2 regions of the Paraburkholderia sp. J94 genome follow, and region 2 is predicted to be linked to the other one. Evidence: riboswitches for the same ligand, from Rfam matches in the RefSeq annotation. Region 2 holds a riboswitch; the other holds the start of a gene.
What was found. Region 2 has a riboswitch for FMN ahead of U4Y88_RS00950 (6,7-dimethyl-8-ribityllumazine synthase). Riboswitches for the same ligand answer to the same signal wherever they lie in the genome.
Positions count from the first base shown of each region.

Region 1: another riboswitch for FMN. It lies ahead of ribB (3,4-dihydroxy-2-butanone-4-phosphate synthase); the one in region 2 lies ahead of U4Y88_RS00950 (6,7-dimethyl-8-ribityllumazine synthase).

Region 1 is NZ_CAJMZH010000012.1:150,715-166,500, reverse strand. It holds gene dgoD (galactonate dehydratase) at 1-730, shown strand, start outside; gene U4Y88_RS25320 (hypothetical protein) at 1,126-1,425, shown strand; gene U4Y88_RS25315 (CopD family protein) at 1,466-2,392, opposite strand; gene U4Y88_RS25310 (hypothetical protein) at 2,636-2,983, shown strand; gene U4Y88_RS25305 (c-type cytochrome) at 3,129-3,884, shown strand; gene U4Y88_RS25300 (cytochrome c) at 3,906-5,201, shown strand; gene trhA (PAQR family membrane homeostasis protein TrhA) at 5,405-6,025, shown strand; gene U4Y88_RS25290 (DEAD/DEAH box helicase) at 6,253-7,872, shown strand; gene U4Y88_RS25285 (ferritin-like domain-containing protein) at 7,986-8,819, opposite strand; gene U4Y88_RS25280 (hypothetical protein) at 9,697-9,894, shown strand; gene U4Y88_RS25275 (hypothetical protein) at 10,213-10,590, opposite strand; gene U4Y88_RS25270 (HAD family hydrolase) at 10,878-11,564, shown strand; gene ribB (3,4-dihydroxy-2-butanone-4-phosphate synthase) at 11,707-12,432, opposite strand; FMN riboswitch at 12,607-12,777, opposite strand; gene U4Y88_RS25260 (XRE family transcriptional regulator) at 12,926-13,750, opposite strand; gene U4Y88_RS25255 (MFS transporter) at 13,983-15,173, opposite strand; gene U4Y88_RS25250 (VOC family protein) at 15,270-15,665, opposite strand.
Region 2 is NZ_CAJMZH010000001.1:201,335-217,120, reverse strand. It holds gene U4Y88_RS00985 (MotA/TolQ/ExbB proton channel family protein) at 1-494, opposite strand, end outside; gene U4Y88_RS00980 (energy transducer TonB) at 569-1,303, opposite strand; gene U4Y88_RS00975 (hypothetical protein) at 2,040-2,489, shown strand; gene U4Y88_RS00970 (PAS domain S-box protein) at 2,458-3,045, opposite strand; gene U4Y88_RS00965 (cytochrome b) at 3,317-3,859, shown strand; gene U4Y88_RS00960 (DeoR/GlpR family DNA-binding transcription regulator) at 3,901-4,656, opposite strand; gene U4Y88_RS00955 (hypothetical protein) at 4,826-5,317, opposite strand; FMN riboswitch at 5,556-5,720, shown strand; gene U4Y88_RS00950 (6,7-dimethyl-8-ribityllumazine synthase) at 5,796-6,293, shown strand; gene U4Y88_RS00945 (glucose 1-dehydrogenase) at 6,390-7,184, opposite strand; gene U4Y88_RS00940 (FGGY family carbohydrate kinase) at 7,210-8,679, opposite strand; gene U4Y88_RS00935 (ABC transporter permease) at 8,701-9,783, opposite strand; gene U4Y88_RS00930 (sugar ABC transporter ATP-binding protein) at 9,803-11,359, opposite strand; gene U4Y88_RS00925 (DUF2291 family protein) at 11,356-12,018, opposite strand; gene U4Y88_RS00920 (D-ribose ABC transporter substrate-binding protein) at 12,099-13,046, opposite strand; gene U4Y88_RS00915 (GolD/DthD family dehydrogenase) at 13,122-13,919, opposite strand; gene U4Y88_RS00910 (transketolase family protein) at 13,984-14,925, opposite strand; gene U4Y88_RS00905 (transketolase) at 14,918-15,772, opposite strand.

The DNA.
Region 1 (15,786 bases), on a different contig from region 2:
CAAGGCCGTGAAGATGAACGGCTCGGAAGAACTGCAGATCATCGACACCTTCGACAAGGTGCAGGGCGTGATCAACAACGTCGCGGCCGTGCGCGAGGCCGTGGGCCCGAACGTCGGCATCGGCGTGGACTTCCATGGCCGCGTGCACAAGCCGATGGCGAAGGTGCTCGCGAAGGAACTTGATCCGTTCAAGCTGATGTTCATCGAGGAGCCGGTGCTCTCGGAGAACGTCGAGGCGCTGCGCGACATCGTCAATCAGACGAGCACGCCGATCGCGCTCGGCGAGCGTCTCTATTCGCGCTGGGATTTCAAGCACATTCTCGCGGGCGGTTACGTCGACATCATTCAGCCCGATGCCTCGCACGCGGGCGGTATCACCGAGTGCCGCAAGATCGCGTCGATGGCCGAGGCCTACGACGTCGCGCTCGCGCTGCACTGCCCGCTCGGCCCGATCGCGCTCGCGACCTGTCTGCAGATCGACGCGGTGAGCTACAACGCGTTCATCCAGGAACAGAGCCTCGGCATTCACTACAACCAGGGCAACGACCTGCTCGACTACATCAAGAACCCGGAAGTCTTCAAGTACGAAGACGGCTTCGTGTCGATTCCGCAAGGTCCGGGTCTGGGCATCGAGGTGAACGAGGAGAAGGTGCGCGAGATGGCGAAGGTCGGTCATCGCTGGCGCAATCCGGTCTGGCGTCACGAGGATGGCAGCGTCGCCGAATGGTGATGTGTGCTAGCGCACAGATCGGCGCGTGATGGTGTGTATGCACGCTTGAGCGCACTTGATCTCACGTTTCGCGAAAGCTTCATCCGCGAACCACGCAGCGCGTCTCGCACGCGTTACGTGACGCGTTGCGTGCGCCACGTTTCAGCGCCGTAACGTTTCAGGCCGGTTTGAGACCACAACGCCGCGTCTCGCCTTCGGGCGGGCGCGGCGTTCGTCGTTTTCGCACATAGCGAGCGTGTTCGCGCGTGACGCTAAAGCCTTGCCGCGCAAGGCGAAATGCTGCGGCATCGCCATCACGCACGCGTCGCGCGGCGCGTGCGCTTCAGCGGCGCGCTGCTTTGGCCTGCTCCTTGCTGAATCCCCTGTACGACAAATCGAACGATACGGGGATTCACATGGACGCGATGCTGCCCGACTACCTGATCCGCGAACAGGCTACCGTGGGTGCGCTCGTCACCTTCGGCCTGATGCGCGTGATCGCCGCCGCCGTCGCCTGTACGCGCGGCTGGCGCATTCTCGCCGTCGAACAGAGTTTCATCGGGCTCGCGGTGCTCTGGTGTGCGCCGCAACTCGTCGAGCTGATCGCGCATCCGTCGTCGGTGCTCGCGCTCGCCGAACTCGAAGGCAAGGCGATCGGTTGCGCGATCGCCCTGTTCTTCTCGCCGATACTCAGTCACAAGCTCGGTTACGAATAAGCGCGAGTCGGCGCAAGTCAGCGCGCGAGGGGCGCGTGTTTCAGCCCTGCAACACGTAGCCCGGCACGCTATGGCCGAGCACGGCCGCGATCACGAGCACGGCCATCATCACCAGCGCTTCGAGATGCAGCACGTTGACGAAGCGGCGCGCCGCGCCCGTCGAGGCCGAGCGACGCAATTCCGGCATCGCCATCATGCGGTTGAAGCCGCCCAGCGCGAGCGCGAGCGCGACCAGCGCGAGCTTGGCGAGCAGCACGCGGCCCCACTCGCTGCCCGTGAGCGCGTCGAGCGAGCCGCCCGTGCCGCGCAGCGTGTTGAACACGCCGGTCGCGAGCACGAGTCCGACCGCGAACAATGCGACGTTCGAGAGCTGGCCCGCCGTGCGGATCAGCACGCCGCGCGCCGTCGACGCGCCCAGCGCCGGCAACACCGCCAGCCCGCCCGCCATCACGATGCCGCTCCATGCGCTCGCGCTCAGCACGTGCAGCGTGTTCAGGCCGAGCGCGGCCGAGGCGAAGCCGGCGTCGGCGGCATGGCCGAGTCCCGCGCGGCCCGCGGCCACGGCGATCAGCGCGAGCCACAGCACGCCGTCGCGCAGCGGGCTCGCGCCCGCGAACGCGGCGAACAGCACGACGAGCGCGCCGCCGAACGCCACCGACCAGGCGTGGCCCACGTGCGTCTGCGAGAGCACCGTCGGCACCACGCCGAACGACGCGGGCAAGCTCTGGCCGCTGATCGACGCGCTCTCGTAGAGCAGCCACATGACGAGCGCGATCACGAGCACGAGCGAGGCCGTGCGCAGCGAGCGTTGCGCGCGCAGCCAGGCGGGCCGCGCGGGCGCGACGGCGCTGCGAGCGTCCTTTTCGAGCCACGCGCCGTAGAGCGTCGAGCCGAGCGCGAAGGCGTAGGCGAGATTCACGAGGGCGGCCATCGCGACCTGCCCGATCCAGAGCCAGTCAGCTTTCATCGGCGCGCGCCCTCCCGGCATTCGGGGGTTCCGGCGAAGGTTCCGGCAAGTTGAGACGGGGACGGCAGCTGCATCGGCGGGGAAAGTGCAATGGGAGTCATCGATACGAGTGGCAAGGAAACAACAAGAAAGCAAACGAGGATCGCAGCGAGAACCGGGCGAGGCCAGAGGCGATCGTGACGCGGCGCAGGGCACATAGCCCCGCAACGACCCGTGCAACGACCCAGGCGACGGTGCGTAACGATGCGCGACTTTCCGGCAAGCGCCTGCTTCGATAGCCGCCGCGCCGTTCGGTTCCGCCGTTCGGCTCAATACGGGATCGAATCATGCGACGAGGCGAAACGTCAGCGCAACGCCGAAGACGCGCGGCAAAAGCGAAACGCCTTCGCCGCCATCCCGTCGCGCGCGCTTTCACTGCGCTTCATCAACCGCCATGCGGATGGCATCGAAGCGAGGTCAAGCAGGGTCAATCCCGAGTCACGAATCGGCCAACGGGTGCAGAATCATAACCGGCGACGTCGCGACCCTTGGCCGCAATCCTGGAGATCGGATCCGGGCCGGGTCACCGCGCGTTCGGGCAAGCCCGCGTAGGCGGCCCGGAGCGCATGTGGCAAATAGTCACTATGAGGCGATGCTAGAATCGGCTGCGTCGCCGCAGCGCGCACGGGTCGTCTGCTTTTATCGCGCGCAACCTGGAAGCCGGGTCGCTCGAAGCCTGGCAGGTCCACGATAAAGAATGGAGTCACGCGTGTCCCCAAGACGTCTCGTCCGACCGCTCATTCCGCTCGCCGCGCCGCTCCTGGCCGCCTTGCTGTTCGGCACGTGTGGAATCTTCAGCGCTGCTTGCGCCCAGACCCCGCAACCCAAAGCCCCCGACACGATCGAATCGCGCGTGCAGGGCTGCACGGCGTGCCACGGCACGCACGGTCAGGGCACCGACAACGACTACTTCCCGCGTCTGGCCGGCAAACCGGCCGAGTATCTCTACAACCAGCTGATGAATTTCCGCGAGGGTCGCCGCAAGTACCCTCCGATGAATTATCTGGTCACCTATCTCTCCGACGATTACCTGCACGAGATCGCCACGTACTTCTCGCAGCAGCGGCCGCCCTACCCGCCGCCCGCGAAAGCCACGGTGAGCGAGAGCACGCTCGCGCGCGGCCAGGCCATCGTCCTGCGCGGCGACGCGGCGCGCCAGGTGCCCGCCTGCGCGGCCTGCCACGGCGCGAAGCTGACCGGCATGGAGCCGGCCATTCCGGGCCTCGTCGGGCTGCACGCGGACTACATCAGCGCACAGATCGGCGCCTGGCGTTCGGGCTCACGTCACGCCAAGGCGCCCGACTGCATGCATGAGATCGCCACGCGTCTCACCGACGACGACGTGAACGCCGTCGCGGCCTGGCTCGCCACGCAGAACGCGCCGCAAAATCCCGTGCCGGCCCCGGCTGGCTCGTTGAAGACGCCGCTCGCATGCGGCAGCGAACCGCAATAAGGCGCCGGGGGAGACAGCCATATGAACCGCAAGTCCCTGTTCGCTCTGTCCGCAGTCGTGCTCGCCGCCGCGGCGGCGCTCGTGCCCGTGCTGTGGACCGGCAACACTTATCTGCACAGCGCCTCGGCGCAGGCGGCCACGCCCGCCGACCAGGCCGAGCTCATCAAGAAGGGCGAATATCTGGCCCGCGCCGGCGACTGCGTCGCCTGCCACACCGTGCGAGGCGGCAAGACCTTCGCGGGCGGCCTGCCGATGGCGACGCCCTTCGGCACGCTCTACACGCCGAACATCACGCCCGACGACCAGTTCGGCATCGGCAAATGGAGCAGCGACGACTTCTACCGCGCCATGCACACGGGCCGCTCGAAGGACGGCAGCCTGCTCTACCCGGCCTTCCCGTTCACGAGCTACACGAAGGTCACGCGCGCCGATTCAGACGCGATCTACGCCTATCTGCGCTCGGTGCCGCCGGTGCACGTGGCGAGCCGCCCGCACGAGCTCAAGTTCCCGTTCAACAACCGCAACCTGCTGATCGGCTGGCGCACGCTGTTCTTCCGCGAGGGCGAGTACAAGCCCGATCCGACCAAATCGGTCGAGTGGAACCGCGGCGCCTATCTGGTCGAAGGGCTCGGCCACTGCGGCATGTGCCATACGTCGATCAACATGATGGGCGCGCCGGTCAACTCGTCGGCGTTCGCGGGCGGGCTGATTCCGCTGCAGAACTGGTACGCGCCCTCGCTCACGTCGAGCGAAGGCGGCCTCGGCGACTGGGATATCAAGGACATCTCCAATCTGCTGAAAACCGGCGTTTCGGAGCGCGGCGCCGTGTTCGGGCCGATGGCGGACGTGATCCACAACAGTCTGCAATACGTCTCCGACGACGACATCGAGGCGATGGCGACCTATCTGAAGACCATCCCGCAGCGCAAGGAAGCGCCCGAGACGATGCAGATGGAAACCTCCGAAGCGTTCGGCGGCGAACTCTTACAGCAAGGTCAGAAGATCTACCATGACCAGTGTGCAAAGTGCCACGCGGAGAACGGCCTCGGCATGCCGCCGAATTTCCCGCCGCTCGCGAACAACCAGTCGATCCAGATGAAATCGGCGGTGAATCCGATCCGTATGGTGCTCAACGGCGGCTATCCGCCCAGCACGCAGGGCAATCCGCGCCCGTACGGCATGCCGCCGTTCGCGCAGTCGTTGTCCAATCAGGAAGTGGCAGCGGTCGTGACCTTTATCCGCATGTCGTGGGGGAACAAGGGCACGCCGGTCTCGCCGCAACAGGTGTCAGATCTGCGTTCCGCGCCGCTCGACTGAGCCACGTTTGTTATAGTGGCGTCTGCCTGACAAGGGCGCAGCCGGCAAAACGCCGCCGGCTGCGCCCTTCGCTATTTGGCCGCGCGCCGCGCGTTGATTGCGGCACGAGGCCGCGCGGCGCGAGCCGCACGCTGTCGAATTCGCTCTCGAACTGATGGTTTTGAAGCAGAAACGCAGGGCAAGAAGAACAAGGAGTGGTCGTCATGCACGCTGGTGAGCGTCTGAACAGCATTACTCACCTGGTGGGCGCGATGTTGTCGGTTGCGGGGCTGGTTTCGCTCGTGACGCTCGGGGCGCTCGATCACGACGCATACAAGGTCGTGAGTTTCGCTGTGTACGGCGCGATGTTGTGCGCGCTCTACACGATCTCCACGCTGTATCACGGCGTGCGCGGACCGCGCCTGAAAGCCGTGCTGCAGAAGTGCGACCATGCCGCGATCTATCTGCTGATCGCGGGCAGCTATACTCCGTTCACGCTTGTCACGCTGCGCGGGCCTTGGGGCTGGTCGCTCTTTGGCGTGAGCTGGGGGCTCGCCGCGTTCGGCATCGTGCAGGAGCTCACACTCGGGCGCCGCACGCGCATGCTGTCGATGGTGCTGTACGTGGTGATGGGCTGGCTCGCGCTGGTCGCGGTCAAGCCGCTCATCGGCGCGCTGCCCGCAGCGGGCACCGCGTGGCTGCTGGCCGGCGGCATCATTTACAGCGTCGGCATCTATTTTTTCATCAACGACGAGCGCATCCGGCACGGACATGGAATCTGGCATCTGTTCGTGCTCGCCGGGAGCGTCTGTCAATTCGTGAGCGTCGCGGGCTACGTCGCCTGACGCATCCCACCGGGAATCTCCACGAAGATTGTCGCGCGGCGGCCGCAGTGTCCGCGGCCGCGCGATGCAACTTTATGCCAGCCGACGGGTCTGCATGAACCGTCGACAAGCGGCGCGCGCACTGGCGCGCCGTCCGAATACACGCGAGCGCCCGCGTTCAGCTTTACGCGGCGCGCCGTCACCGGCAGCGCCCAGCCGCTCGCGATACTGCAATACAACAGGTCTTTATGTCTTTCGATTCTCTCGGCTTGTCCGAACCGCTGGTCCGCGCTGTCAACGAACTCGGCTACACCACGCCCACGCCCATCCAGTTGCAAGCCATCCCCGCCGTGCTCGGCGGCGGCGACCTGCTCGCGGGCGCGCAGACGGGCACCGGCAAGACCGCCGGCTTCACGCTGCCGATCCTGCAACGCCTGACCGACATGCCGGCCGCCGCGGGCGGCAAGCGCGTCGTGCGCGCGCTGATCCTCACGCCCACGCGCGAACTCGCGGCGCAGGTCGAGGAAAGCGTGCGCGCCTACGGCAAGTATCTGAAGCTCAAGTCGACCGTGATGTTCGGCGGCGTCGGCATCAATCCGCAGATCGACGCGCTCAAGCGCGGCGTCGACATCGTGGTCGCCACGCCGGGCCGTCTGCTCGATCACATGCAGCAGAAGACCATCGACCTCTCGCAGCTCGAAATTCTCGTGCTCGACGAAGCCGACCGCATGCTCGACATGGGCTTCATCCACGACATCAAGCGCGTGCTCGCGAAGCTGCCGCCGAAGCGCCAGAACCTGCTGTTCTCGGCCACCTTCGCCGACGAAATCAAGGCGCTCGCCGACAGCCTGCTCGATTCGCCCGCGCTGATCGAAGTCGCGCGCCGCAACACCACCGCGGAAACGGTCGCGCAGAAGGTTTATCCGGTCGACCGCGATCGCAAACGCGACCTGCTCACGCACCTGATCCGCCAGCACAACTGGTTCCAGGTGCTCGTGTTCACGCGCACCAAGCACGGCGCGAACCGCCTCGCGGAACAACTGACGAAGGACGACATCAGCGCGCTCGCGATCCACGGCAACAAGAGCCAGTCGGCACGCACGCGCGCGCTCTCCGAGTTCAAGGACGGCACGCTGCAGGTGCTCGTGGCCACCGACATCGCGGCGCGCGGCATCGACATCGACCAACTGCCGCACGTGGTCAACTACGACCTGCCGAACGTGCCCGAGGATTACGTGCACCGTATCGGCCGCACGGGCCGCGCGGGCGCGACGGGCGAAGCGGTGTCGCTTGTCTGTGTCGACGAACACCAGTTGCTCAAGGACATCGAGAAGCTCATCAAGCGCGCGGTGCCGCAGGAAGTCATTCCGGGCTTCGAGCCGGACCCGAACGCCAAGCCCGAGCCGATCCAGCGCCGTGGCCAGCAGCAAGGCCGTGGTCAGCGTCAGGGGCAAGGTCAGAGCCAGCAAGGCCAGGGACGCGGTGCGTCGAACGGCGGCGCGCCGCGCGGCGGCCAGCGTGAAGGCGGCCAGCGGGGCGAAAGCCGTGGCGAAGGCCGCGGTGAAGGCCGCGCCAACGCCGGTGGCAACAACGGTGGTAACCGCGATGCAAACCGCGGCGAACAACGCCAGGCCAAGCCCGCGCAGAACGGCATCCGCACGGCCAAGCCGGTGAAGCAGCAAACGGCGTCGAATCACGGCGCGCAAGGCGCGCGCGGCGAACATACGCGCCGCGAAAGCCAGCGCGGCGTCTCGCACGAAAGCGCGCTCGGCCGTCAGCAGCGCAAGCCGCAATCGAATCCGGGCGCCCTGCTCGGCGGCCGTCCGGGCGGCAACTCGCGCCGCGACGGTCAGCGCGGCGATCGCTAAGCCAACGCGCGGCCCCACGCCGCGCGGCAAGCAGCCATGAAAAAGGCCCGCTTCCCAGCGGGCCCTTTTGCATCCTGCGCGAACGTGTACGAACCGCCGCGCTCAGCGGAAGTTCAGCGGAAAAACACGTGCTGCGTGATCTTCGCGAGCGGATACAACACGCTCGGCTGGATCTTCGCGGGAATATCGAGCGGCTTGAGCAGCATCTTCAAGCACATGTCGGCAGACAGATTGTGGCGCACGAGCTTGTTCACGCGCGTCGTGAGCTCGCGGTTATAGGCCGAATCCTTCGCGCGGTCGGGATAGCGGATCGCGAACACGTGACGCAGCGCGATCTCCGAATCCTCGTTCTTGATCTCCATCACGCGGCGCATGAGCGCACCGAGCACCGCGAGGCGGCCATGCCCCTCGACCTGGTTGTACTTCTTGAAGTAGCGGAAAAAGTGCTTGTAGTGGCGCACTTCGTCCGAGCGGATGTTGTCGGTGATTTCCTTGAGCACGGGCTCGCTCGAGCATTCGCCGATCGCGCGATACAAGGTGGCCGTCCCCGTTTCGACGACGCAGCGCGCGACCATTTCGAGCGCGCGGGTCTTCTCGAATTCCTCGAACGAACAGGTCTTCGAGTATTCCTCGAAGAAGCTGTTGAACGCCGTGTCCCAGTCGAACTCGGGCCAGACGTAGTTGATGTAGGTCTTCAGCGCGCGGCCGTGCTGAAGCTCCTCGTGCTCCCACTCGTTGTTGAGCCAGGCGGAAACTTCCGGGTCGCCGTTGAAAAACACGCTCAGATTGCTCGTGTAGAGGTCCGAGCCGCTTTCGATGAACGATGCCGCGCACAGCAGCAGCAGCAGGTCTTCGTTGGCGGCCGCGAGCTTGCGGTCGATCCGCGTGAGATCGATGTCTTCGATGCGCCAGGGCATCACGTGGCCAGGCTCAATGTCGTTACGCATTGTGTCGTACTCCGAAAGCGGTATCTGCTCGCGCGGCGCCTCGCGCCCGGAACCGGCTCGACTCGCCGCCGGTGCCCTGGATTTGCTCTCTCGCCGCGTAGTGAAAGGTACCGGCCATATTTAATTCATATTAGCCGTTGTTTCTTGAAGCTGCAGTCTGAGAGCACAGACCAGTCCCGCAAGCGCCAGTTCCGGGAAGAGTCGACTTGTAAGGCAGTCGTAGCGTTGATTTTGTTACGCAGCAATACCGAGTGCCGCGAGCACGACGCTACGTCATACCGCGCACCGATAGCCTGAAAGCCGCAAGCCACGGGCCTGGCGGCGATACGCGACCGGACCGCGAAGCGCCGCAGGCATGTTGAAGTGAAGGCTCACATTAAACGCGCGACGCGAACCGAAGAAAACTTCCAAACCGCCCGGTTGACGGAGCGCAATTTGAGCGTCGTCGCTGCGTCCGTGCGCGATGCGTGGCGAATCGGTGCCCGAGCGCGGACGTGAACCCGTCCGCATTGCGCGCTGCGCCACGAACTTCAAGTGAATTCGCGGATTCGTGGGCGCGCCGCGACCGCCGCCGCAGGCAGCGAATGTCAAAGGGAATATTTTCGGGGTGTGGTTTGTACAACGCAAAGGCGTTGACTACACTCCAGTTCCCCGGCGCCGCGTCCGGGCTGGATGCTGTTTGAGTTGCCAGGGCAAGGTCGACGGATGATCGCGAACGACACGCCCGGACAGCCTCGAACGGACCGCCAACCATCCAGCCGATTCCCGACCGCGCGCCGTTGCTGGCTTTCGCTCACGCCCACCGCATGACTGTCGCCGCGCCGCCCAACGACGGGCCGCGAACGTCGACCTCTGATGCGGCAACATGGAGAGAACGATGCTGAGTCCGCATGAATTCGCCACTCTGCTGCTAGTGAAGGACGCCCCCAACCAGCTCGATATGGAACGTGAAGAACTGGACGCCCTGCTCGAACGACAGCTCGTCCAGCTGGAACGCCTGGCCTCCGGCCTCCAGCGGTGGCGACTCACCGAAATCGGCGACTCCGCGTTACGCGCCATCAAACGATGTTCGTGAGACGGGCGCTGCGCGGCCATTGCGCGGCGACGGCCTGACGGACCAGCACGCGGCCACGACGCCGCCGGCCCTTCCAGTCTCAACCGCCGCTCGATCACCGCTCAACCCAACCAACGCCCGACCTTTTCTCGACCTGCGCGGACGCCGGGATCGTCCGCCAGAACGTTGTATCGAGCCCATCCCCGATGCAGGCGCACGGCTGTAGACGTTCGCGCCTGCAGTGCATGGTCACGCGGACCCGCGCGCTTCATGCCCGCGTGACCATTTTTTTCGCGCCGCGCCCACGCTCCGCCCTGCTCGCGGACGGCCCGCTTGTGCTCAGCCGCCGCGCAAGGTCGGATCGACGGTCGCACGCCAGTTCAGCGCCTGCGCGCGCTGGTCGTTCAGATACGCCACCCACTGATCGCGCGACTGCGCGTCGCCGCTTGCGCCATGCGCCGCGTACTGCTGCGCGAGACCCGCCTGGAAGCTGCAAAAGCGCTCCTGCGGCAGCTTGCCGTGACGGTTCGCGACATAGGCGTCGTAGACCGCCGAATAGACCGCCTGGGTGTCCGCGCCATAGTCGCGCGCCTCGCCGCCACACATCTGCTGGAGCGTGGCGAAAGGCGGCGGACTGCTCCACGCGCCCACCAGGCCCGACGAATTGGCGCATCCCGCGACGAGCATCGCCGCACCGATCATCGCAAGTCCACGCATTGCGTTCTCCCCGAAATCGACTGATTGTTCCAGCGCTCATTGTCGCATCGCGCGGCGCGTGCCACACCCTGGCCGTACGGCTAACGTCGCCCTGGCGCCGACGGGCAGCCGTCGCCGGGAATCGGAAAACATCCACGCAATAGCCGAGCCGCGCGTGCAAAAGCACGTATCATGAGGCTTTCAGCGTCCCGCCTTGCCGGTCCGCGCGGCACGCCTCGCGCGTCCGAGCGCCGCCACGTGTTTTCGTCCGCCCCTAAGGCCTCTACGGCTGCTTTTTCGTCTTACGCATGATCGACCATCTCATCTGCGACTGCGACGGCGTGCTCGTCGACAGCGAAGTCATCGCCGACCACGTACTCTTCGATACGCTCAGCCGCACCTTTCCCGGCGTGGATTTCCGCGCCGCCGTGGCCTCCGCGTTCGGCCAGCAGACCTCGCGCTTTCTGGCCGACGTCGCCGAGCGCTTCAATCTCACGATGCCCGAGGATTTTCTCGAGACGATCGATCACAACTGCGAAGTCGCGATCGCCGAATCGGTGAGCCCGATCAACGGTGTGCGCGACGCGCTGCGCAAGGTCGCGCTGCCCGCCGCCGTGGTCTCGAACAGCCGCCTCACGCGCGTGCACGCGTCGGTGCGCCGCGCCGGGCTCGACACCCTCTTCGGCGAGCGCATCTTCAGCGCCGAAATGGTCGCGCGCCCCAAGCCTTATCCCGATGTCTATCTGCATGCGGCCAAAACGCTCGGCGTGGAGCCGGCGCGCTGCCTCGTCGTCGAGGACAGCCTCTCGGGCCTGAACGCCGCGCGCGCGGCGGGCATGAAGACCATCGCGTTCGTCGGCGCGAGCCATATCCCGTCGGGCTATGCCGACGTGCTGCGCGAGATGGGCATCACGCGCATCATGGAACACATGGACGAGTTGCCCGCGCTCGTCGAAGCGGGCGTGCACGGCGAGTTCGGCGACGTGCAGTCGTAACGCGATCCGTCGACAAAAGCCGATAAAAAAACGGCGCGTGAACCGCAAGGCTCACGCGCCGTTTGCATTCCGGGGCCGGTCACGCAGGACCGGCCGCCTGGTCACGAATCGCGAGAATCATGCGAAACGCGAAAAACGCGCCTTACACCAGCTCGGCGCTGCGCTCGCGCGCCACGGCGAGCGAGGCGCGGAATGCCGCCAGCTCGGCGATCGTCAGCATCGGCAAGTTGTGCAGCTTCGCGAAGTCGTCGACTTGCTGGCCGCGCGCCATCGTGCCGTCCGGGTTCATCAGCTCGCACAGCACGCCCGCGGGCTCCAGACCGGCGAGCGCGGCCAGGTCGACGGTGCCTTCGGTGTGGCCGCGGCGCGCGAGCACGCCGCCCGGCTGCGCGCGCAGCGGGAACACGTGGCCGGGACTCACGATATCGGCGGGCTTCGCGTTGGCGGCGATCGCCGCGCGGATCGTCGTCACGCGGTCGGCGGCCGACACGCCCGTGCTCACGCCCTCGCGCGCCTCGATCGAGACGGTGAAGGCGGTGCGGTTGCGGCTCTCGTTGCGCGCGACCATCGGCGGCAACTCGAGCGCGCGCACTTTCTCGTCGGAGAGGCACAGGCAGACGATGCCGCTGCATTCGCGGATGAACAGCGCCATCGTTTCGTTGGTCAGGTTTTCGGCGGCGCAGACGAGATCGGCTTCGTCCTCGCGGTCGTGATCGTCCTGAAGGACGACGGGACGGCCTTCGCGCATGGCCTGCAGCGCGGCGGCGATGCGCGGCGGCACCGGCTCGGTGTCGAGCAAGGGAAGATCGGCGATGGCGTCGAGCGGCTGCTCGACCGGGGTGTTGCGGCTGAAAGACGTAAAGGACATGTGAAACGCTCCTCGCAAGAGTTGGGCGAAAAACGTTTCAGGGCATTGCAAACAGACAGGAATCCCCGGCACGCGGAGGCTCGCGAGCGCGACGCGGCGCACCCGGCACGACGCCGGACGACGCCACGCGCACGCAGGCTGGACGCCGCGGCGGATGGGCAAACATGACCATCTGCACATCTTCTCTCATCCGGACTATGACCGTCGGCTCTGGCTTCGCACCAGATCTGCTGACCCTGCGCGCGGGAAAAAACAACGCGCAGGCGCTCGCGGGCTCGCTGGCTGGCCTTGCGGCGCGGCCGGCATACCGCCGGTGGGGAATTGCACCCCGCCCTGAAGACGCACTGATTACCGGTTGAACCGGAGAACGGAGCATACCGCGTCGCGCCTGATCGTGCAGCGCGGTAAAGATCCACTAGACAAGGCGGACAAACGGCGGCGCACGCGTCGTGTGCGCCGCCTCATCGCGGGAATTCCGAAGGAATTCGCGAGCTCAGAGCGGCTGCGGCGCGGCTTGCGGCACGTCCCAGCGCGGCGGCGTTTCGGCGTTGCGCGTCACGCGGAACACGCGCGCCTCGGTGTCGCCGGGATTGCGCAGGCTGTGCGGCTGGTCGGCGTCGAACACGATGGCGTCGCCGGTCGCGAGCAACTGGCGGCGGTCGTGCACGCTCACTTCGAGCGTGCCTTCGCTGACCACGAGGTTCACCGTCGTGCCCGGCGCGCGGCGCGTGCCCGGCTCGGTGTGCAGCGGCGCGATGCGCAGTTCGTGAAACTCGGCGGCGGCGGGCTCGTCCTCGGGATAGAGGGCGCGCGCCGAATAGCGGCCGTCGGCGCTCACGCGGCGCGGCGCACGGTCGGCGGGCAGATGCTCGAAACCGTTGACCGCATGCCGCCGCAGAAACGCCGACACCGACACCTTGAGCGCCGCCGCGACCTTGCAGAGCACCTTGATCGACGGCACGCTGCGCGCCGACTCCACTTGGGCGAGCATCGCGCGCGACACGCCCGAGGCGCGCGCCAGCGCATCGAGCGAAAGCTGACGCTCGGCGCGCAGACGCGCGAGGTTCACGCCGACCAGATGTTCGAGCGCGTCGAACGCGTTGGCGGCGCTGTCGTGCGCCTCGGTTTGCGCCGATGTTTGCGCGACCTGCGCGGCGTTGAACGCCGAACGTTCGTCGATGCCGCGAACGATTCCTTCGTGATCCGAAACAGTGTCGATGTCGACGGCGAGATCGTCGTCGCGGCGATGCGCCGTACCGCGATGTGCGGCCGGACGATCGGCCTGCGCGTGGCTCACGAGCGCGAGCGGTGAATGCATGGCAGCCTCCCAGACGCGCCGCGAACCGGCGCAAGTGCTTGAATGGAGGCAAGACTAGCATCGCGCCCCGCCGCGCCCAACGAAGTTATCTTCACACTGATATCAGCATTGCAGAGCGCGTTTTCGGGAATGCTTGTGCGCGGGAGCGATATGTCCAGACTGTGCGCTCAGGCCGCGATACGGGCGACCTGAGCGACGTAAGCGAACCAAGCGCGACGTCAGCGATACGCGATCAGCAAGCGTCCTGCCCAACCGCCACGCGCGCCGCCGACACACCGGTCTCGCGCGCATCGAGCCGCGCCGCCAGCCAGGTCAGCACAAGCGCCGCGATCGAAACAGCGGCGGCCACCCACGGCAGCGCGTCGAGCGCGAGGCCGCGCGTGATGACGAGGCCGCCGAGCCACGCGCCCATCGCATTGCCCACGTTGAAGGCGCCGATGTTCAGCGTCGAGGCCAGGTTGGGCGCGGCGGCGGCCTTCGCCACGACGCGCATCTGCAGCGGCGGCACGGTCGCGAACGCCGCGATGCCCCAGACGAACACCGTGATCGCCGCCGGAATCGCCGCGTGGCTCGTCTTCGTGAAGATCGCCATGACCACGGCGAGCGCGACCAGAATGCCCATCAGCGAGGGCATCAGCGCGCGGTCCGCCAGCTTGCCGCCGAGCATGTTGCCGAGCGTGAGGCCCACGCCGAACAGCACGAGCATCAGCGTCACGCCGTGCGGCGAGAAACCGCTCACCTGCTCCAGAATCGGCGCGATATAGGTGAACACGACGAACACGCCGCCGAAGCCCAGCACCGTCATGCCGAGCGCGATCCACACCTGCGGGTCGCGCAGCACGCGCACTTCGTGGCCGAGTCCGGCGGGCGCGTGATCGTGCAGATTGGGCACGAGCGCGGTCACGCCGATCAGCGAAATCACGCCGAAGCCGCTGACGATCCAGAACGCCACGCGCCAGCCGAACTGCTGGCCGATCGCGGTGCCGAACGGCACGCCGAGCACGGTCGCGAGCGTAAGTCCCGTGAACATCATCGCGATGGCGCTGGCGCGCTTTTCCTGCGGCACGAGCGAGGCCGCGACCACGGCGCCGATGCCGAAGAACGAGCCGTGCGCAAACGAAGCGACGACGCGCGCGACCATCAGCAGCGAATAGTTGTCGGCGACCGCGCACATCACGTTGCCGACGATGAACACACCCATCAGCAATTGCAGCGCGAGCTTGCGCGGCATGCGGCTGGTGAGCACGGCGAGCAGCGGCGCACCCACGGCGACGCCGAGCGCATAACCGGTGACGAGCAGGCCCGCGGCGGGAATCGTCACGCCGAGATCGCGCGCGACGTCGGGCAGCAAGCCCATGATCAGGAACTCGGTGGTGCCGATGGCGAAGGCGCTGATCGCCAGCGCGAGCAAGGGAATAGGCATCGAAATCTCCAAATGACAGCCTGGGTACTGCGTTGTGTGTGCTGGTGCGTTTGCGTGTGTGCGTTTGCGTGTCTGCGTTTGCGCGCGTTGTGCGATTCAGGCCGCGCCTTCCGACGCGGTCACGAACTCCACGACCACGCCCGGCGCGAGCGCGACGAACGCCTGGCGCTCGCCGCTCAGTGGCACGTCGGCGAGCTGGTACGGCACGCCGTGCGACCGAAGCCGCGCAAGCAGCGCGTGCCATTCGTCGCCGGGCGCGACGCGCAGCGCGAAATGATCGAGACGCGGCGCCGTGCGCATGGCCGCCGAGGCGCGTTGCGCAGGCACGGTCGCCTCGACCAGATGGATCACCGCGCGGCCCTGCGCGTAGAGCCAGTGCCCATCGACGGAAAACGGCGGGCGCGGCCCGTCCTCCAGCCCCGCGATCTCGCAGAAGAAGCGGCGCGCGCCGTCCAGATCGGGCGTGACGAGCGTGACGTGATCGAGTTGCATGGCGGCGTCCTTGCGTTCGTGAAGCGCGGCGCGAACTCTCAAGCGCAGCGCGAAACTCTGAAAACAGGCGCATTGTCCGGCTTCTGCGCAGACTTGATAATTGGCGTAGCATTTGAAGGAT
Region 2 (15,786 bases):
TCGTGATGCTCGCCCGCTTCGATGGCCGTTTCGGCGATGAAGCGGAACGGCGAGGTTTCTTCGAGCTGCTTCGCGCCGTCGGCGAGCGTGGGCGCGTTCCAGAGCTGATCGTCGGCCGACTTGGCGCGGCGGTTCGCGCGGGCCTGCTCGATGAACTTGGTGATCATGATGTACCAGCTGCCCATCGACATGATCACGAGCAGCAGCAGCACGAAGCGCGCGACGAAGTCGCCGTTCTTCCACAGCGCGCCGAGGCCGTACGGGTTGCTCACGGTTTCGGACGTGGCGGGCGGCGGCGGCGGCTGGTCGGCTGCCGGGACCTGCGCGGGCGCCGCGGCGCTCATGGCCGTCGCGCTTGCGGTTGCGCTGGCCGAGGCCGTGGCGCTGGCGTCGCTTGCTTGCGCATTGGCGAGCGTAGGTGCAACAAAGGTGTCGACCGTGGCTACGGCGAACAACATGCTGGCCGCCAGTGCGGCGAAAGAACGCTTCTTCATGCCTGCTCCAGTTCAATCGTTGAACTTGTGAATCGTGACTAATGAATCGCCACCCGAATGCTGCCGCCCGCGCCTCAGTTGAGGTTGAACGAGAACGGCACCTGCACGCGGACCGGCTGCCCCTGCGAAATGCAATTGAACTGCTTCACCGCGTTGAATGCCGCACGATCGAGGCTGTCGTCGTCGGCGGACTTCGCCACGCGCTCGTTCGTGATATGGCCTTGCGCGTCGACGACGAACTCGATCATCACGTCGCCGGTCACGTTGTTTTCCTGCGCTTCCTGCGGATACTTGATCGACGAACGGATCTGGTCCGAGTTCGGGCACACCACGCCCACCTCGTGGCTCACCGGCTTGGCCGGGGCCGTCACGGGCGCAGGCGGCGCGGGCGGCGCCGTGACCGGCGCGCTCTGCACCGGCGTCGGCGCATGCGTGATGGTCGCCTGCGGCGGCGCCTGCACCGGCACCTCGGGCGGCGGCACGAACGGCGGCGGTGGCGGCGTGAACTTCGGCGGCGGCAACTGCACGGTCGGCAACGGCGGCGGAGGCGGCGGCTTCACCGGCTCGATGATCTTCGTTTCGATCGGATGCTGAATGACCTGCACGACCTTGGTCGCGAGGCCGTTGATCAACGCGTAGATCAGCACGATGTGCAGCAGCAGGACGATCGCGATGCCGCCGAAACGGCGCACCGGGTTCTGCTGCTTGCGGCCGAACTCGCGAGGCCGCGCGGGCCGTTGCAGCGCGGCGCCCGCCGATTCAACCGACTCCACCGATTGCGCCGATTGCAAAGCGACTTCCCCTTTCATCACCACCTTCGCTCCCTCGGGCGCCTTGCGCCCACTTTCCGCTGTGCAGCGACGCTGGCCGCAAGTCCGGCGCGGCGCGTCGCATCAAGTCAGGTGTTTCTTTCGCAGTCCGAATGGCATGGATTGCATCGGGAACCGTCGCGGCAAACCCGATTCATGCACTGGCACGGAAGCTGTCTACGGCATCGCGTCATTTCAGGCGCTTCGACAGCCGCGCCTCGCATGGCGCGGTGACAATCGTGTGTCGAAACTCATGACGCGTGTGGCGGACTGAACGATAGCAAGTAAAAAAAGGCTCAGTAAACTTTTTTTGATGGGAGATTACCGAAATTAGAAAAATCACTCTAAATCGCCAGAAATCCCGACCAGAGCGCGTCCTGGATATTGACCCACTTTAAATTTAAATGCAGGAAGTCGAATAACTTACAAAAACCAGAATGAACATTTCTATTTGATTTCAGTTTAAGTGAAATGAATCAAATTGGTGCGGGGCATTTAAAACGCCGCATATTGGTGCATTAGTCGATTTTTACCGATCGAACATTGATCGCTGTAAAACATTCGTCATTGGTCGCGTATCGACGGTTTGAAATCGCTGAATTTCTCTTTTACTTCGCAACACGAATAGTTTTTATCGACGCTCTCAATTCACCATCGATGCTACGGATTCCAAAGTAATTATTCGGCATGATGAATGCGCTCGACGCCGCCGAACCACCCCTCTGATTAGCAGGGTATGAGCCGTCTGACAGCTTCGCTACCATCAGCTTACAAGCAGGCGAACCAGGCGCTTCGCGGCACGGCAGTCGGCCACGGGCGCAACAAACCGAACACGCCGCAGCAACCTGAGAGATTCCCAATGAAAGCGCAGGCAACCGGACAGGAGCCCGGCATGGCGCCGTATTGCGCGAAGACGATCGACGCCGCCGTCGCGCATCTCGAACGGGCGCTGTCGATCGACGTCGACTGCACGATCTTCGACCAGCGCTACTGGCGTCAACGCTTGATGCATCTTTACGCCACGCCCGGCCTGCTGCCGGCGCATCGCGCGCGCGTTCAGCGCCTTCTGGACGGCCTGCTTGCGATGAACGGCAGCGCCGCTTCAGACACGGCTTCCGAAGCCGCCTCCAGAACCCAGTCCCGCCAGCGGTTCGTCAAAGCAGATTCGCGCCGGAAAGATGTTTGAGCCACAGGCTCATCAAACCCGCGCGGCCGCGCACGCCATATTTGCGAAATATTCCCGTGATATAGGAATGCGTGGTGGATACGGCCAGCCCCAGACGTTCGGCGATCTGCTTTTCCGTGGCTTCGGTCAGCAGCAACTCGACCACGCGCCGCTCGTGCGGCGCGAGCATCGCGAGCAGCGGCGCGGTGTGATCGGGTCGCCGAAGCGAAGTCACGTCGCGCGCCACGCCCACGCGCAGCCGCTCGCGCGCGAGCCAATGCGCGGACCACGAGATCGACACGTCGCTGCCATCGCTATGCCGGTAGCGGTTCTCGAAACCGACGCGCTTGCGTCCCGCCAGCACTTCCTTCGCTTCCTTGCGCGTGGCGTCCTGATCCTGCGGCACCACGAAGTCGATAATGAATTGATCGGCGAAATCACGCGGCACATAGCCGAAAATGGATTCGCAGGCAGCGCTTACATGGCGGATGCGCCCTTTCTCATCGACGAGGAAAATCGCATCGGGCGACAAATGCGCCGAGGCGACGATCAGATCGCTGCTGAGCTTGTCTTTCATGGACGTTATCGATCGTGTGGTTCGAGCGTGGTTTTATTGGGCGTAAGTCCGTGTTTATCCGATCTTAGCGCATAAAAAAAGCGGCTCGACACGCACGTCGATGCGGAAGCCGATGCGGAAGCCGATGCGGAAGCCGACGATGACTTCAATGCGGCTTGCAAACGTCCGCGAAACCTTCGGCCGTCGACTTATTCACGCCTTAATGTTCCGCTAAGTTTCGGTTTCCTAAAATCGCGGTTTTGACTGTTTTTTATCGACCCAAGGAGACCTCATGCACGCCGACACTCACGCGCGTTACGACCTCGTCGCCCGCCTGCTTCACTGGCTCGTCGTGCTGCTCGTGGCGGCGCAGTTCGTGATCGGCTGGACCATGCCCGACGTGCATCGCGACACGCAGCCCGTTGGCGAGATCGCGTGGCATCTCGGTGTCGGCAGCGCGCTGCTCGCGGCGATGGTGTGCCGCCTGTTGTGGCGCGCGACGCACCGTCCGCCGCGCGACGATTTCTCGGCGCGCTTGCCCGCGTGGATGCGCGCCGTCTCCGCGCTCACGCACGGCGCACTCTATGTGCTGTTGTTCGCGGTGCCGCTGCTCGGCTGGATCAATGCGTCGTCGCGCGCGTGGACGGTCGAACTCGCCGGCCTCGCGCCCTTGCCCGCGCTGGCCGCGCAAGGCTCGTCATTCGGTCACGCGATGGGCGACGTCCACGGCGTGCTCGCGTGGGTGCTGTTCGGCCTGATCGTCCTGCATGTGGCGGGCGCACTCTATCATCGCTTCGTGCTCGGCGACCGCGTGTTGCAGCGCATGTCGCTCTAACGCCACCAACACCACTAACGCCGCTTGAGTCGCGCCGCGCGCTACGCCTTCACGATCGTCAATCCGGCCTTTTCGAGCGGCTTCACGAGCCGCGCGTCGGCGCCCGCTTCGACGATGAGCGTCTGCGCCAGATCGAGTTCGCCGATGCGATACGGCGACGCCGTGTTGAGCTTCGAAGCGCACGCGAGCACGACCGTTTCCGCCGCGCGCTGCGCGAGCGCGCGCTTGACGTAGGCCTCCTCGAAGTCGCCGGTGCTCAGGCCCGCCTTCGCATGCACGCCGGTCACGCCCATGAAGTACAGGTCGGCGTGCACGTGCGACATGGCCTCGACCGCCGCCGCGCCCACCGCCACGAGCGAATGCTTGTAGAGCTTGCCGCCGATCAGCACGACCTCGATCGACGGATGCGCCGCCAGCGCGACGGCCACGCTCGGGCTGTGCGTGACCACGGTCGCCTCCAGATCGGGCGCGAGGCATTGCACGAGTAGCGCCGACGTGGTCCCGCCGTCGACGATCACGACCTGGCCGCGCTCGATCATCGCGGCGGCCTTGCGCGCGACGCGCTGCTTCGCGGCCACATCCATGTCCTGACGCTGCGCGAGCGGCGCGACGGCCGGCGACGCCGGCAGCGCGCCGCCATGCACGCGCTGCAGACGGCCTTCGGCGGCCAGTTCGCGCAGATCGCGCCGCACCGTGTCCTCCGACACGCCGAATGCCGCGCTCAACTCGCCCGCCAGCACCTGGCCTTCGCGTTCGAGTGCGTCGAGGATCGCTTTCTTGCGTTGGCTCGTCAGCATGATATGCACGAATTTTCTTGTAATTTCACGAGCCTGCACGGTAGCACGGGGCGGGCGTTCTGTCGAATCGAGCCTGCGGGCGCGCGAAGGCCTGGATCGATATCGCGTGCGGCGGCCTGATCATCGCATTGGGCATCCGCCAGGCAGTGCGCCAGATTCGTCAGGATAACTACATACTGATATCGGCAGCGGCTTCGCGCGGCATCTTGCGAACAAGCGGCGACACCGTTTGCGGCGTTGCCAGCAGCCTGTCCAGCCGCTGGACGGCATCGCAGTAAACTCGCGCGCTCACGGACGACAACTGTTCGTCGTACACCTTGAGCAAGGCCTCGATCGCAGCAACGTCATCGGCGCTCACGATCCATTGCCCGCTGCGCACCGCATGCTCGACCGTCACGTTGAGCACGTCCTCCACTTCCGCATAGACGCCCGCTTGCGCGTGGCCCACGCCCGCTTCCCACATGAAGAACGACAGATAGGTCAGGCGCGTGAGTTCGTTGAGCATGTGCTGATTGCCGCGTTCCGCGCGGCACGCTTCCAGCGCCAGATGCGCATTCAGCGACAGGCTGCGCACCGACTCGTGCGGCATCGGCAGCAGCCATTGCTTCGACCAGCGCGGCGGTCCGCCCACGCCGCGTCCCGGCGCGCGACGACGGCTCACGGACGCCATGACGAGGCCCCGTCCGTCACGGCCACGCCCACCCGCCGCGCGGCGCTCAAATCACGCTGATGCTTCATTGCATTCGCTCCTTGTCTGCTCGACTGCCGCAACCGCCAGCATGGCGTCGGCATTGAATTCAGTGCCAGATTTAGAAGGGAAACTCAGGCTGTTTGCGGCTGTGCACAAACGGCTGATTCGTGCTACCGTACAACCCGTTCGTGAATAAGCATGCTCACGAACACGTTCTCGGGGCGGGGTGAGATTCCCCACCGGCGGTAATCGTCCAGTACGACGTAGCCCGCGAGCGCTCTGCCATCGCAACCTGCTTGACGCGATCGCAGAGGTCAGCAGACCCGGTTGGATTCCGGGGCCGACGGTATAGTCCGGATGAAAGAGAACAGGATGGCCCGCGCCTTTTCGCGTCTCGCGAGAGGCGCGGCCGTCCTTCGCCCTGTTCACACAAAACAGGCTGAAGTCCATGAACATCTCTAGCAACATCGAATCCCAGGCCGTCGCTGCCTCCGCCGACAACCGTCCGCGTCTCGCTTTCATCCAGGCTTGCTGGCATCGCGACATCGTCGATCAGGCGAAGCATTCCTTCGTGCAATCGATCCAGAAGTACGGCTATAGCGCCGACGACATCGATCTCTACGAAGTGCCCGGCGCCTTCGAAATCCCGCTGCACGCCAAGCGCCTCGCGCAAACGGGCCGCTACGCCGGCATCGTCGCGGCGGGCCTCGTGGTGGACGGCGGCATCTATCGTCACGATTTCGTCGCGACGGCCGTGATCGACGGCCTGATGCAAGTGCAACTGGAAACCGGCACGCCGGTGTTTTCGGTCGTGCTCACGCCGCATCATTTCCACGGCGAAGAACACGTGAAGTATTTCCGCGAGCATTTCGTCGTGAAGGGCGCGGAAGCCGCGCACGCCTGCGCCGATACGGTCAGCAAGCTCGCCGCCCTGCCGGTGCGCTAAAGCGCTCTCGCGCGGCTGCCCGTCGAGGCAGCCGCGAGCGACGCCGGTGCCTCGCACGGCGTCGCTCGCATGGATCACGTCTGCATCACCCCCGCATCACGACATGAACATGCCGCCGTCCACGTTGATCGTCTGGCCGGTGATATAGGACGCGTCGTCCGACGCCAGAAACGCCACCAGCCCCGCCACGTCCTTGCCGCTCCCCGCGCGCTTCATCGGGATGTTGTCGACCCATTCCTTCATCAGCTCGCCCGGCTTGTAGTCGCCGAGCAGCTTGCCCCAGGCCTCGTCGTTGTACGCCCACATATCCGTGGTGATGATGCCCGGACAGAACGCGTTGACCGTGATGCCCGTGGGCGCGAGTTCCTTCGCGAGACTCTGCGTGATGCCGAGCACGCCGAACTTGCTGGCCGCGTAATGCGGCGTATAGACAAAGCCCTGACGCGCCTGCCCCGACGCCGTATTGATCAGCCGCCCGCCCTTGCCCGCGCGCAGCATGCGCGTCGCCGCTTCCTGGCAGCACAGGAACACGCCCTTGGTGTTCACGGCCATCACCTTGTCCCAATCGGCTTCGCTCAGATCGGGCAGCTTCGCAATCGTGATCACGCCCGCGTTCTGCACCGAAATATCGACTTCGCCGAGCTTCGCCGCCACTTCGTCGTAGAGCGCGACCACCTGCGCCTTGCTCGTCACGTCGGCCTCGACGGCGATCGCTTCATAGCCCGCGTCGCGCAAGCCCGCCGCTGCGTCGTGAACGCTCTTTTCGTTCGCCGACACGCACACCTTCGCCCCTTCGCGCGCGAAGCGCTCGGCAATGCCCAGTCCAATGCCGCGGCTGCCGCCCGTCACGACGACCACCTTGCCTACGAACCGCTTTGCTTCGTCACTCACGTTGCTCTCTCCCAAAACCCTGCGTTTAAAGACGGCCGATCCACTTCAGCCATTGCTCGTGATTGCGCGCGGCCGCGTCCACGCCGCTGCCCGGCTCCACGCGCCGCGCGATCGCTCGGTTTTCGCGGTGCGCGTCGAGCGAGGGAATCAAGCCGGTTTCGAGCAGCGCCAGCGCCGCGGCGCCCGCCGCCGAAATCTCGCTGAGCGCGAGCGTGCTGACCGGGCGATTCAAGGTATCGGCGAGGTATTGAAGCAGGAAGGGGCGCTGCACCAGACCGCCATCGAGATGCAGCTCGCTCAGGCGCACGTTCGCGGACTGTTCCATCACCGTGATCACATCCTTGATCTGATAGACGATGGATTCGTACGCGGCGCGCGCGACGTGCTGCCATGACGTCGAGAATTGCATGCCGACGATCTGCGCGCCGCCCGGATATTTCCAGTGCGGGCAGCCGATACCCGAGAAAGCCGGAATCAGAAACACGCCGCCGTTGTCGTACTCCGTGAAGGCGCGTTCGGCCTCGGCGAAATCGCCGAACAGATTCAGCTTCTCCTTGAGGAAGGCCGGCGTCGAACCCGCGCTGATGATGATGCCTTCCATCGCGTAGTCCACGCGCGAACCCGTGGCGAAGCACAAGGTCGAGACGAGGCCATGCGCGGGCGGCTGCGGCTCGCGGCCGACGTTCATCATGATCGACGAGCCCGTGCCCATGGTGGCCTTCGCGACGCCGGGCATCAGGCAGCCCTCGCCCACGGCGGCCGCGTGCGAGTCGCCGATCATCGAGACGATGGGCACCGGGTGCGCGAGCAAGCCGTTGAAATCCGTTTCGCCGAAGTGCGAAGCGGACGGCTTCAGTTCCGGCAAACGCAAGCCGCGCAGGCCGAGCGCGTCGACCAGTTCCTGATCCCATTCGAGCTTCGCGAGATTGAACAGCATCGTGCGCGACGCATTCGTATAGTCGGCGCGATACGCCGCGCCTTTCGTCAGCCGATACAGCAGCCAGCTATCGACAGTGCCGAAGCGCGCGCTGCCGCGCTGAATGTGCTCGCGCACACGCGCATCGTTTTCGTTGAGCCAGATGAGTTTGGTACCGGAAAAATACGGGTCGATCAGCAAGCCGGTTTTCTGCGCGATCAGCGGCGCCATGCCGTCGCGCTTGAGCCGCTCGCAGATCGGCAGCGAGCGCTGGCATTGCCACGACACGGCGGGCACGATCGGCTTGCCCTGTTCGTCCCACAGCACGACGGTTTCGCGCTGATTCGAAATCCCCACGCCGACGATATCGCGCGGCTCGCCGTCAAACGCGGCCAGACACGCCGCGACGGCCTGCAAGACCGAATCGTAAAGCGCGTCGGCGTCCTGCTCGACGAAGCCCGCCTGCGGATGCGTGCACGCCACCGCCGCGAAGCCGCGCGCGTGCACCTGCCCTTCGGCGTCGAAGACGAGCGCCTTCGTGCCGCTGGTTCCCTGATCGATAGCCAGAACGTAGTGCATGTCTTTTTCCCGGGTATCGGATCAGGCGGTCAGCGAAACCATGCGCGATTGCAGACGCTGCTGCAACTGGTCGACCACCACGGCGAAGATAATCACGAGCCCTTTGATGACCATCTGCCAGAAGTCGCTGATCCCGCACATCACCATGCCGTCGCCGAGGATGCTGATCACGCACGCGCCCACCACCGAGCCGAACACCGTGCCGCGTCCGCCCATCAGCGCGGTGCCGCCGAGCACCACGGCCGCGATGGCGTTCAGTTCGTAGGTCTCGCCGGTCAGCGGGTGCGCGGTCTGCAATTGCGCCGTAATCACCAGCCCGACGATGGCCGCACAAAAACCCGAGAACGTGTAGACGAACAGCTTCACGCGATTGGTGCGAATGCCGGAAAAGCGCGCGGCCTGCTCGTTGCCGCCGATCGCATAGATGCGTCGTCCGAGCGGCGTTTTACGCGCGATGAAAATGGTGATGGCCGCCAGCGCGAGCATGATCCACACCGGCACCGACAGGCCCATGATCGTGCCGTTGCCGAGGAATTCGAAACCCGTGTTGCCGAGCGCCGGATTGCCTTCGAGGTCCGCATAGGTGCTGCCGTTGTTCACGAGCAGCGCGGCGCCGCGCACGACATAGAGCATGCCCAGCGTGGCGATGAACGGCGCAACGTTGAGCGCGGTGATCAGATAACCGTTCACCGCGCCGATCAGCGCGCCGAGCAGACACGCAATCAGCGCGACGCCAACCGGATTGAAGAACACCACATAGTGGCCGATGTGTATGCCTTGAAGCAGCAGATAACCGGCCGCCATGCCGCTGATCCCGACGATCGAACCCACCGACAAATCGATGCCGCCGGTCAGGATCACGAGCGTCATGCCAATCGACAGAATCGCCACGACCGTCACGTGCTTGGCCATGATCAGCATATTGCCGGTCGAGAGGAAATTGTCCGCGGTGAGCGAGAAAACAATGAAGATCGCGAACAGCGCGATAAAGATGCGCAGCTTGAGCAGATTGACCGCGAAGCGCGCCGCCACATAGGCGCCCTGGCGATTGTGTTTCGTGTGCACCGGATGCAGCGAAGGATTGCTGCTATTGGGAGTATTCATGGTGTCTACCTCGGTTGCCTCAGACCACTGCCGTGGCCGGTGTCGATGCGCGCACGATGCGTTCGCTGTCAAACTGCGAGCGCTCCATGATGGCCGTGAGCTTGCCGCTGGCCATCACGAAGACCCGATTGGAAACCGCCACGGCTTCGTCGAGTTCGGAGGTCGCGTAGATAACCGCAATGCCGGACTTCGCGAGCAGGCTGATCGTCTTGTAGACGTCTTCCTTCGCGCCCACGTCGATACCGCGCGTCGGTTCGTCCATCAGCAGCACTTTCGGCGACGTCAGCAGCGCCTTGCCGATCACCACCTTCTGCATGTTGCCGCCGGAGAGCGACGTGATCGGCGCATCCACCGAAGCGGCCTTGATGGCGAGCCGCTTGACGATATCGTCGGCCGCTTCGACCTGCTTCTCGCGCTTGAGCGCGCCGAATTTCAGCCGGTTCGCGAATTTGCCGAGACTCGACAAGGTCATGTTTTCCAGTATCGACATCAGCTGGATCATGCCCTGCTTCTGGCGATCCTCGGGCACCAGCGCGATGCCCGCTTCGATGCGCTTCGGAATCGGCAGATCCTCGATGGCCTTGCCGGCCAGTTCGATTTCGCCCACTGCGTTCGGCTGCGCGCCCAATAGCGTTTCGAGCAGTTCGGTGCGGCCCGCGCCCATGAGCCCGTAAATGCCGATCACTTCGCCGGCGCGCACCGAGAACGACACATGATCGACCGCGTAAATGCCGTTCGAGCGCTTGAGCGAAACGTCGCTGACTTTCAGCACCTCGTTGCCGATCGCGTGCTGTTCGAACGCGAAACGTTTCTTCGACGAGCCAACCATCGCTTCGATGATCCACGGAATGTCGATATTCGCAATATCGTCTTCCGCGACGAGCCGCCCGTTGCGCAGCACCGTGATGCAGTCGCCGATCGCCATGATTTCCTCAAGGCGGTGCGAGATATAAATCACGGTCACGCCTTCTTCTTTCAGCTGACCAATGATCTTGAAGAGAATCTCCACCTCGTGCCGCGAGAGCGCCGACGTGGGCTCGTCCATGATCAGCACCTTGATGTGCCGCGAAAGCGCCTTGGCGATTTCCACGAGCTGCTGCTGACCGACATAAAGATCGCCGAGACGCGTGCGCGGATTGATCGGAATCTGCAGACGGTCCAGCAGGATTTTCGCCTGATGAATTTCGTCTTTCGAACGAATCACGCCGCCGCTCGTCAATTCGTTGCCGGTGAAGATATTCTCGGCGACACTCAAATCGGGAAAGAGATTGAGTTCCTGAAAGATGATGCCCACGCCATGCGCCTCGGCGCTGCGCACGTCGCTAATCGTCGCGAGTTGCCCGTCGATATGAATCTCGCCCGACGTCGCGGTTTCGGCGCCCGCGAGCAATTTCATCAGCGTCGATTTACCCGCGCCGTTCTCGCCGATCAGCACATTGACCTTGCCGCGCCGAACCTTGTAATCGACGTCCACGAGCGCCGCGGTGCCGGGATAGATTTTCGACAGCCCGCGCGTCTCGATCACATTCGCGGCGTTCGCGAGCCGCGACTCGTTCGCTTCGATCGTTTCGCTCATTTCCATGCCACCGGTATCGCCCGAATTTCGCCTGCCGGTTCGCTCCAGCTGCTATAGACGGCCGCGACATCCACGGTCTGGCCGACCTTGAGCTTGAGCGATTCCTGCGCGCGCGCCACAACGAGCTTGTTGATTGCCTGACCGAACACCGCGAACTTCGATTGATCGTCGAAGTCGCCGTATTTCACGCCGGGGAAGCCGTCGCGCACGCCGGTGCCGATCACGACCGGGCCGGTTTCGAGCGCGACGTGCACCGGCTCGCCGCCGCTCGCGGGCGTCACGTCCACATAGGCGCGGCCGACGCGCGAGGTGGTGTCGATACGCGTGACTTTGCCTTGCACGCGAATCCAGAAATTGCAGGGGAATGCCGAGCTTTGCCGCACGCCGTATTGCTTGCAGGCGTCGTCGAAATTCTGGCTGAGCGCGCCGATGACCTGGGCCGCCGGTTTGGCGTTCTTGTCGGCGTAGGGAATCATCTGCTCATTGAACATCGCGACCGGATCGGGACCATGATGCTGGCCTTGCGCGCGTATCGCGGCCAGTTCCTGATCCGTCACGACATGACAGCCCGCCAGCGAGGCGACACCCAGCACAACGAGCCAGCTTTTCGCGGCACGACCACCCTGGCTTCGTACCACGGTGCAAATCGAATCAACCATGACGACCTCACTTGAAGACTTCCACGGGCGCGGCGCATGCCACGCTTTGCCGGCCGCGCCCGCGTGACACCGAAATGCTTTTACTTGGTGTAGTAGAAATCGTTCACCTTGGAGGCGTTGTCTTTCGTGATCAGAATGCCGCGCGTGAGTTGACGCTCGGGTTCGCCCGTCGCGCCGGTGCGGATGTATTTGTCGAGCAGATCGACGCCATGCTGCGCGATGCCTTGCGCCTGGAGCATGACGGTCGCCTTCAGCTTGCCCGCGCGGATCGAGTCGCGTTCGTCGTTGCTGCCGTCGATGCCCATGACAATCACGTCCTTACGGTTGGCCGAATCGAGCGAGGCAATCGCGCCCAGCGCTGCCGGACCGTTACCGGCGATCACACCCTTGATATGCTGATGCTCCTGAAGAATCGAATCCATCGCCTGCTTGGCCGGCAGCAGCGCGCCCTTCACGTCCTGGCGCGCGACCATCTTCAGGTCGGGATACTGATCGAGCACCTGATGAAACGCCTGCGAGCGCGTCACGCAATTCTTGTCCGCGAGATTGCAGGTCAATTCGACATATTCGCCCTTTTCGCCGATGGCTTCGACGAAGCGCTGCGCGACTTCCGAACCCGCTTCGAGATTGTTGTGGCTCAGTTGCGCGATGGCGATGCCGTCCTTCGGAATCTCGCGATTGATCAGCACCACCGGCACGTGCTTCTCTTTTGCAGTCCGAACCGTGGCGACGCTGGAATTCGAATCGGCATTGTCGAGAATAATGCCCTTCACGCCCTTGCCGATAACGAGATTCACCAGTTCATTCTGCTTGTTGACGTCCTCGCCATGGGAAAGCACGATCGTGTCGTAGCCGAGCTTCTTCGCTTCCTTTTCCGCGCCCTTCGCTTCCGCCGCATAGTACGGGTTGTCGAGCGCATTCACGAGAATCGCGATGGTGCCTTTACCCGCCGCGAGCGCGTTGACGGGTTGCAGGGCAGCCACGCAGGTGGCGGCGACCGCGGCCGTGAGTGCAAGCTTCTTCCACATGTTTTGTCTCCGGATTGAACGTCTTTTTTTCATGAAGCGGCCCGCATCGCGCGGGTCCGCACCAGACCTGCCGTGTCAGCAAATGGTGTAGCCGCCGTCGATCATGATGTCGGCGCCCGTGATCATGTCGGCGCCGTTCGACAGCAGGAACAGAATGGCGGCGGCGATTTCGTCGGTGTAGGCGAAGCGGCCCACCGGAATCAGCTTCTTCATGTTCTCGCCCTTTTCGCCGTCCCACGCCGCCGCGCCCATCGGCGTCAGCACCACGGTCGGCGAGACCGTATTCACGGTAATGCCGCGCGCGGCCCATTCCTTCGCGAGCACCTTGGTCATGCCGATCAGACCCGCCTTCGCCGACGTGTAGGCGCAGTGCTGATCGATCGCGACCGTCGCCGCCTGCGAGGCGATATTGACGATCTTGCCGCCGTGGCCGCTCGCGAGCACATGGCGCGCGAAGTGTTTTGAGCAGAGGAATGGACCGGTGAGATTCACGCCGATCTGCTTCTGCCATTCGTCGAAACCGATGTCCACGGCGGGCGTGAGCGTGATGCAGCCCGCCGCGTTCACGAGCAGATGGAGGTCGCCGAAGTGCTGGACCGCCGCCTTGATGGCGCGCTCGACATCCGCTTCGTTGGCGACGTCGCAGGCGAAGGCCTTCGCGTTGGCCGCGCCCAGTTCCTCGACCGCGGCCTGCACGCGTGGCTCCTCGAACGCCGGATAAAGGATCGCGACGCGCGCGCCCTTCGCGATCAGCGCTGCGTTGGTCGCCATGGCGATGCCGCCGAGGCCGCCCGTCACGACCGCGACCTTGCCGTCCAGACGAAAGTCGAAATCGACGCCGTGGCGCAGCGACATGTCATATTGAATGCTCACTTTTCCGTCTCCTTCCTGTGCCTCTCGGGGCTGAAATTGGATGCTGTCCGATGCGTCGCGCGGCTCAGCGCGCGGATTGTGCCTGCACCGCTTCGGCAATGCCATCGGCGTCGATACCGTAATGGCGGCGAATGCCCTTGCGCGTGCCGTAGTGCGCGAATTCGCCTTCGGTCACGCCGAGCGTGGTCAGGCGGCGCGGAATCTGGCGGCGCGCCATCAGCATCGCGACGATCGCGCCGATCCCGCCATGCAGCGAATGTTCCTCGACGGTGACCACGGCATCGTGCCGCTCGATGATCGTGGCGAGCGCGTCCTGATCGAGCGGGCGCAGCGACGAGAGATTCACGAGCGTCGGATTCATGCCTTGCTGCTGCAGACGCTCGCAGGCTTCGAGCGCCTCGCCGACCACCGAGCCCAGCGCGATGACGGCGACGCCGCGGCCTTCGATCAGCACATCGGGACGGCCCGGCTCGAAGCGATACGACGCGTCGTGGACCACGGGGAATTTCGCGTTGTCGAGGCGGATATAGACCGGCCCGTCGACGGCGGCGGCGTAGTCGATCACCTGCACCACTTCCGCTTCGTCGCACGGCGCGAAGATCTGCACGTTGCCGAAGCCGCTCATGATCGAGATGTCGTCGATGGCATGGTGGGTCGACGCCAGCGGACCGTAGGCCACGCCCGCGTTCAGGCCCAGCATCTTCACGTTGGTCGCGCTGTAGCAGATGTCGTTCTTGACCTGCTCGTTCGCGCGGCCCACGAGGAACGGCGCGGCGTTGGCCGTGAACACGATGTGCCCGCCCAGCGCGAGACCGGCGGCCATGCCGACCATGTTCTGCTCGGCGATGCCCACGTTGATGACGCGCTCGGGCCAGCTTTCGAGAAACGGCCCGATCTTCGAAGTGGACGTGGAGTCGGCCACCATCACGATGATGTCCTGGCCCGCGGCCGTCAGGCGGCTCAGCGCGCTCACCGCGCCATCGCGCAAATCGGCGGAATCACGCATGGTCCAGCTCCTCCAGTGCTTGCTTGAGTTGTTTCTCGTCAGGGAACTTGTGATGCCAGGCCGGCACGTTCTCCATGAACGACACGCCGCGACCCTTGATCGTGTGCGCAATCAGCACTTTCGGCTTGCGATTGGCGTAATCGAGACTTTCGATTAGTTTCCAAACGGCGTCGGAATTGTTTCCATTGACGTCGTGAACTTCGAATCCGAACGCGCGGAATTTCTCATCGAGCGGGTCGAGGTCCATGATGTTGTGGGTGAAATCGGCGAGTTGCAGACGGTTGCGGTCGACGATCACCACGAGGTTCGACAGTTCGAAGTGCGCGGCGGCCATGGCGGCTTCCCAGTTCGAACCTTCCTCCAGTTCGCCGTCGCCGGTCAGTACGAACACGCGCCCCGTCGGACCTTCCGATTGTTCGGCGTGGCGCTGTTTCGCCATCGCGAGCCCCGCCGCGATCGGCAGGCCGTGGCCCAGGCCGCCGGTATTGACGGTCACGAGCGTCGGCAGCTTTTGCCGCACCGGATGGCCCGGCAGCCGCGAATTGTCCTGCAGATAGGTGGGCAGCTCGGCGCCCTCGATCCAGCCGAGTTCCGCGAAGCAGGAATAGAGGCCGCCCACGCCGTGCCCCTTGCTGAGGATGAACTCGTCCTGCCACTTCACGGTGCGGTCGGCCTGCACCTCGTAGCGCAGCACATGGAAATAGAGCGCCGCGAGGATGTCCGCTTCCGACATGTCGCCGCCCGTATGACCGCTTTTCGCCGCCGAATTCATCGTGCAAATCTTCTTGCGGATTTCCTGCGCCCGCCTGTGCAGCGGCTCGCCAGACTGCTTGTAGGGGTTTTCCATTCCCTGCTCCCGAA